Regions from separate parts of the Anoxybacillus eryuanensis genome, predicted to be linked through region 2. Evidence: riboswitches for the same ligand, from Rfam matches in the RefSeq annotation. Region 2 holds a riboswitch; the other holds the start of a gene.
What was found. Region 2 has a riboswitch for cyclic di-GMP ahead of HNQ84_RS07315 (methyl-accepting chemotaxis protein). Riboswitches for the same ligand answer to the same signal wherever they lie in the genome.

Region 1 (3,422 bases), on a different contig from region 2:
TTCATTCCGTTTGAACGGCTAAACATATTTTTTCGCGTTGACGATACAGCTTCTACCCTTGTCTTTTTACTTGTCGTTCTTATGATCGCTTATGTGTTGTCTGTGATCGGTCATCTTTTTCGCTATATGAACTTTACGGTTGTCAAACAAAACAAAACGATAACGATAACAACAGGATTGCTGCAAAAAAAGAGCATTTCTACATCGATTGAGCGAGTTCAAGCCATTGCAGTGAAGGAAAGTCCGATTTGTTACTTGTTCGGTTATGTTTCTGTTCATCTTATTCATGCCGGAGGAGCACTTGATGATGGAAAACATGGCAGTCTCGTGCTGTTTCCGCTTGTTCGTAAAAACGAAGTCACTTCTCTTGTTGCGACGTGTTTTCCTGAATATCGTTTGCACAATTCGTTCCGATCGCTATGTACACGTGCCCGTTGGCGCTATATGTTGAGATCGCTCTATAAGGTTATGCTAATTCCGATCATCATAATCGTATTTTTTCAGCGATTTGAAACGCTCCTTCTCCTTTTGCCCGCAGTACATGTCGGCTATCGAAGTTATAGACGAGCGGGAGTAACGATTAAGAGTGAGCAGCTAGCATTGAGAAGTGGATGGCTGACGATAAAAACAGTATATATGTTAAAACATCGTATTCAGTCGTTAACGATCTCACAAACTCGTATGCAACAACGGCTCGGATTATGTACCGTACGTGCGACAGTCATGCCGGGTATACGCGGAAAGGTCGTTGATGTTGACGAACGTGAAGCAAATGTAATATACGAATGGTTTTTGGAAAATAAAGAATAAGCGATGATTGTGTCCCAAAAGAACATATTTTGGGACACAATCAAAGAAATTCGTCAATTTCCTTCAACACTTCCCCAATTTTACGACCGTGTATAATTAAATCTGCCCAATCATCGAATGGTGTCGGTTCCATATTCACGATAACGAGTTTTGCTCCGCTTCGTTTGGCGATGACAGGAAGCTCGTTAGCTGGCGATACTTGTAAAGAAGAGCCGAGCACAATCCATAAGTCCGCTCGTTCGGCTGCTGTCCATGCTTGTTCAATTGCATCATGCGGCAACGATTCGCCAAATAAAACGACGGAAGGGCGCAAAAAGCCGCCGCATGTGCACTCAAACTGTTCATCTACATATCGTTTCGCATCGTACGTTTGCTTACAGCGCAAGCAATAGACGGTTCGCAACGTCCCGTGCAATTCGACGACATTTGTACTGCCTGCTTGTTGGTGAAATCCATCGACATTTTGCGTGACGATTTGATGAATAATCCCTTTTCTTTGCCAATTGGCCAAAATCGTATGCCCAATATGCGGCTGGCATTCAAGAAGCGTGCGAATGCGATATTGGTAGAACGCGACAAATTCCTCGCGGTTATGTTTTAGCGCATACGTGCTCGCTAATTGCTGAGGATTTTTCGTACGCCAAAGCCCCGTTTTTGCCGAACGAAAATCAGGCAGGCCGCTTTCTGTCGACATTCCTGCACCAGTAAATACGACTGTATACGAAGACTGTTTCAACCATCTTTCTATCATCCCATACCCCTCCTTTTTATCTACCAATAACTATTTCTTTATTTGCTCTTTTGCTCCTTTATTTTCACATATGTTTATAAGAAAATAAGGACTTTCGATTCATGTGCATGAAAATAAGCGAAGTATAATAAAAGTAAAGGCACAGCTAAGGAAACTTAGCGTCGCAAAGCTATAGGGGCTAAGGGGAGAACCTATGCCAGCCAGCTGCCATTACCAGAACAACATACATATGAAATGGAGGAAAGGGTAATGTTGAAAAAAGGCTTACCGATTTTATTAGCAGGGATGCTTGTTGCTTCTCCTACTTTCGCAGCAAAGCATGACGGAAAACATGTAGAGAAGAGTCATGTTATTGTGAAAAAAGAAGAAGCGAATAAAAAACAACTGTTAGCGCAAAAGAAAAAAGAAGAAAAGAAAAAACAAGAACTAGCCAAACAGAAGAAAGAACAACAAATGTTGAAAAACAAATTAGTAGAATTAAATAAAAAACTCGGTAAGATTGAATTGCGTTTGGATGAGGTAACAGCGGCACTTGCAGCGCTTAGCATGCCAAACGAACAACTAATTCCAAATGAAAAAACAGACGAAAATGAACAAACAACAGAAGTAGTTAATGAGCAAAATAGCACTGCTGTGACGACAACTGAACAATCCACCGTTGTACAAGTGGATGAAGAAGATGAAGCGGAAAAGCAAGAAGAACTAGACAAATGGATTGGAAAACTTATTTCTACTTCTAACCAGTTAAAAGCGGTGAAAAATGAAATTCGTGCGTTAGAAAAGAAATTGGCTGCGAATGACGCCAACATACAAGCGTTAAAAGAAAAAGTGAAAATGTTAGAAGAAAAAGTACAACAAAATAAAAAGAAGTTGCTTGAATTAATATAATGGGTGCCTTTTGGCGCTCTTTTTTTGCATATTTTGATGCAAAACGTAGACGATAATCATTGTTTGAAAGGAGGAGAGCGGGATGAACATCATACGCGCACAACAAATTGCCGAGTCGTCGGATATGAAACATGTGACGTATCACGGAAAATCTGTCTATATCGAACATGTTGATACGAAAACAGAAATGGCGACGATTCGCTTTTTGGACACCCCCGAAAAACAACAGCGCGTTCCTGTTTCACAGTTAGAGGAACATTAAGTGGTGGGGATGTGACAAAGCAACTTGTTTGTCACATCCGTTTTTTTTGGAGTAAATCAATCAGTAAGTGTACAAGTTTGTTGTTTTTCATCGTTGGTGCATAAAGATAAGAAAACGTTCGGTAAAAAGGCGGATGATTTAAACAGACAATCGATAAATGACCTTGTTTTAATTCGCGCTCAATTACATGGCGTGAAAGAAAGGCTAATCCGTTTCCACGCATTAATGTTTCTTTAATTCCTTGATTACTGCTAATGATCATGAGCGATTTCACTTTTAGCCCGTTTGAGCGAATGAAATGATGAAAATATTCACGTGTGCCGGATCCTAATTCACGTGTAATCCATAGTTGATTTTGTAGATCGTTTATCGATACGGCTTGTTGGCGAACGAGCGGATGGTCATTCGAAGCAACGATAACTAGCTCATCTTGCATAAACGGGTATACCGTAAGCTCTTTTTCATTCGTTTGTCCCTCAATTAAACCGATATCCGTTTGATACGTGCGGACGAGCTCCACAATTTCTTTCGTGTTGCCGATGATGACTTCGAGATGCAAGTCTGGGTAATCGTTTTGTAAGACAAATAAAAAAGATGGGAGCACGTATTCTCCAATTGTAAAACTAGCTCCAATTTTTAATGTCCCTTTCACACAATCGTGATGTTGTAAAATGTCTTGTTTTGTTTGCTCGTACAAGGCAATCATCTTTT
Region 2 (3,422 bases):
TTCCCATGCTCTCCAGCACGTGCCGCTTCAATGGCTGCATTAAGCGCCAATAAGTTTGTTTGTTCAGCAATACCGACAATGACGTCAACAATTTTGCCGATTTGTGTGGATTTTTCGTTTAGTTCTTTAATGACGGTATTCGTTGCATTCGTTGATTCGTTAATCGTATTCATTTGCATAACGACTTTTCGTAAATATTGTTGTCCAACAGCCGCTTGTTTCGTCGTCTCTGTCGCAGAGTTCGCTACAACAGTAGCCGTTTGAGCCATTCGTTCAATTCCTGCCGCCATCTCACCAATCGCATGCACGCTTTCTTCTGCATGTTTTCCTTGGATTTCTGCTCCTTGAGCTACTTCTTGAATCGCTGTCGTTACTTCTTCTGTCGCTGCACTTGCCTGCTCAGCGCTTGCCATGAGTTCTTGTACCGAAGCAGACACATGCTCTGTCGCTGCGCTTACTTGTTGAATAAGCTGTTTTAAATTGTGAGACATTCGATTAAACGACTTCGCCAAATCACCAATTTCATCCTGATTTGTCACATGAATATCATCAACCGACAAATCACCGTGTGCAATTTTTTCAGCATGATCGGAAATTTGTTTCACTGGTCTTGCGATTTTTTCGCTAATATATAACGCAATGGCAATACTGACAAAAAAGGCTATGCCCATTGTTATAAGCGTCATATATTTCATGTCTTTAGCTTGTTTAGATAATGTTTCGCTCATTTGTTGTAAATATTTTTGTTGAACGGCCCGAGCTTGCTCACCTGCTTCAGTTACTTCTAACGTAATGGCATTTCCTCGCTCTTTCATGAGGCGTGAAATTTCAGCCATTTGACCTTGCTTTTTGAACTCCACTGCCTGTTTCGCAATATCACGATAGTCTTGCTCTGCTTTTACTAACCGATCAACCGCTTCCTTTGCTTTGCTCTCTAACCGTAATGATGTCATTTTTTCTTGATTATCCACAAATTCGCTCGCTGCTTGTTCAAATGCATTTAAACTTTCAGGTTTTCCGTTAATTAAATATCCCCTTACAGCAATTTGTTCGCGCAACACCGCATTTTGCATATTTGTAACAATATTTATTCGTTCAAACCCTTCTTTCATCGCATTGGAATACTGCTCATCAATTTGCTCTAACCTATTATATGTAAGCATACTTACGACAAAAAATAACAATAACACTGAAAGAAACGTCGCAATTAATTTTTTTCTTACCGTTAAACTCATGATGCTTCCCCCTGTCTTAGTAAAATAAAAAAGCTGCCCAAACAAAGTAAATAGAGGCAGCTATAGTTCGACACGTATCCTAGAGAATGGAACCTTCTTATACTTCACAAGAAGGGCAACTGGCTGGCATATCTATACACATAGACGTAGCCCCTATAGCTTTGCGCCCTACCCTTTCGAGTAGTTTGCCGATTATTCAATTTTTTACATTTTCATTTTATCACAACAACTATGAAAAAAGAAGTAGGTAGTTGTGACCAAAAAAGCAATTTTTCCTATCGTCAATATACGAGATAAAAATTTACCTTTTTATCCAAAATTTTTTTACATTTTTTTGAACAATCATTTTGTGCTATTTTTCACAAAAATAGCACATGTTACATTAAATTTGCATAGACCAAAAAATCCCTTTTTGTTTTAAGGAGGACTCGTCATGAAAGCTGCAGTTGTAGAGCAATTTAAAGAACCGCTACAAATTAAAGAAGTGGAAAAACCAACGATTTCATATGGCGAAGTGTTAGTACGCATCAAAGCGTGTGGAGTATGTCATACAGACTTGCATGCCGCGCATGGCGACTGGCCTGTGAAACCTAAACTGCCCCTCATTCCTGGACATGAAGGTGTCGGTGTAATTGAAGAAGTAGGTCCTGGGGTGACACATTTAAAAGTTGGAGATCGCGTAGGTATCCCTTGGCTTTATTCGGCGTGCGGTCATTGTGACTATTGCTTAAGCGGACAAGAAACATTATGCGAACGTCAACAAAACGCTGGCTATTCCGTTGATGGTGGTTATGCTGAATATTGCCGTGCTGCAGCCGATTATGTCGTAAAAATTCCTGATAACTTATCGTTTGAAGAAGCCGCTCCAATCTTTTGCGCTGGTGTAACAACATATAAAGCGCTCAAAGTAACAGGCGCAAAACCAGGTGAATGGGTAGCGATTTACGGTATCGGCGGGCTTGGACACGTCGCTGTTCAATATGCAAAAGCAATGGGATTAAACGTCGTCGCTGTCGATTTAGGCGATGAAAAACTTGAATTAGCTAAACAGCTTGGTGCTGATCTTGTCGTTAATCCAAAACTTGAAGATGCAGCGCAATGGATGAAAGAAAAAATTGGCGGTGTGCATGCGGCTGTCGTGACAGCTGTATCAAAAGCAGCGTTTGAATCGGCCTACAAAGCTATTCGTCGTGGTGGCGCTTGCGTACTTGTCGGATTGCCACCTGAAGAAATGCCTATTCCAATTTTCGATACTGTGTTAAATGGAGTAAGAATTATTGGTTCCATCGTTGGTACGCGCAAAGATTTACAAGAGGCACTTCAATTTGCGGCAGAAGGGAAAGTAAAAACAATTGTCGAAGTGCAACCACTTGAAAACATTAACGACGTATTCGATCGTATGTTAAAAGGGCAAATTAACGGCCGCGTCGTGTTAAAAGTAGATTAAAAAGAAGGCGTCTATGAGCGCCTTCTTATTTGATTTCAACAGAAAATACTTGATGGTCATGAAGGTCTTCCTTAATGACATGCACGCGAAACTGATAAATTCCTGAAGATGCGAATGAAACTTCAGCAACATACGTTCCATTTCCTTGTTCATTCATTGTAACATATGTATGTTTCTTATCTTCTCCCTTCCAATATTCCATCGTTACTTGCCCTTCCGTTAACGGTTTTTCATCGTATACCATTTGCACCTGAAACGTCGTACGTTCATTTTGTTTTGCTTCTTTTGGCGAAAATGTCATATACACACGATGTTCGTGTGTATGCGAATGATTGGATTGCTTTCGTGCTTGGGTTGTTGCTCCTTGCTTTTGCTCTACACGAACTTCATTTTTTTCCATACGATGCGAATTATTCGCCGTCACATGATATGTAACAACATACACTCCATCAGCCGCAAACGTTTTCTCAGCAACATATACACCGTTTCCTTTGTGTCGCGCAGTGATCATCTCGTCATGTTCTTCCCCTTTTCGTCTAATTTCAAATTGGACATCACTCGCATGTTCAATCGGTTTTTCTCCATCTGTAACGACAACTTGAAGCGTCGTCGGCTCATTAACATAAATCACTTTAGGGTTTGTTTGAAATACGACCTCGATTTGCTTAGGCGGTTCTTTTTCGTTTTTTGGTGCATCTTGTGGTGACGTACAGCCACTAAAAATGAACATAAGCGAAATA

Region 1: it holds a riboswitch for cyclic di-GMP, as region 2 does, so the genes downstream of both, HNQ84_RS11055 (hypothetical protein) here and HNQ84_RS07315 (methyl-accepting chemotaxis protein) in region 2, are expected to answer to the same signal.

What each region holds. Positions count from the first base shown of each region.
Region 1 covers NZ_JBPODS010000011.1:88,622-92,043, reverse strand. Annotated here, with positions in the region: gene HNQ84_RS11065 (PH domain-containing protein) at 1-810, shown strand, start outside; gene HNQ84_RS11060 (NAD-dependent deacylase) at 851-1,561, opposite strand; cyclic di-GMP riboswitch class I at 1,690-1,773, shown strand; gene HNQ84_RS11055 (hypothetical protein) at 1,811-2,449, shown strand; gene HNQ84_RS11050 (H-type small acid-soluble spore protein) at 2,532-2,711, shown strand; gene HNQ84_RS11045 (LysR family transcriptional regulator) at 2,743-3,422, opposite strand, start outside.
Region 2 covers NZ_JBPODS010000005.1:30,481-33,902, forward strand. Annotated here, with positions in the region: gene HNQ84_RS07315 (methyl-accepting chemotaxis protein) at 1-1,235, opposite strand, end outside; cyclic di-GMP riboswitch class I at 1,347-1,435, opposite strand; gene adhP (alcohol dehydrogenase AdhP) at 1,669-2,682, shown strand; gene HNQ84_RS07325 (FixH family protein) at 2,708-3,422, opposite strand, start outside.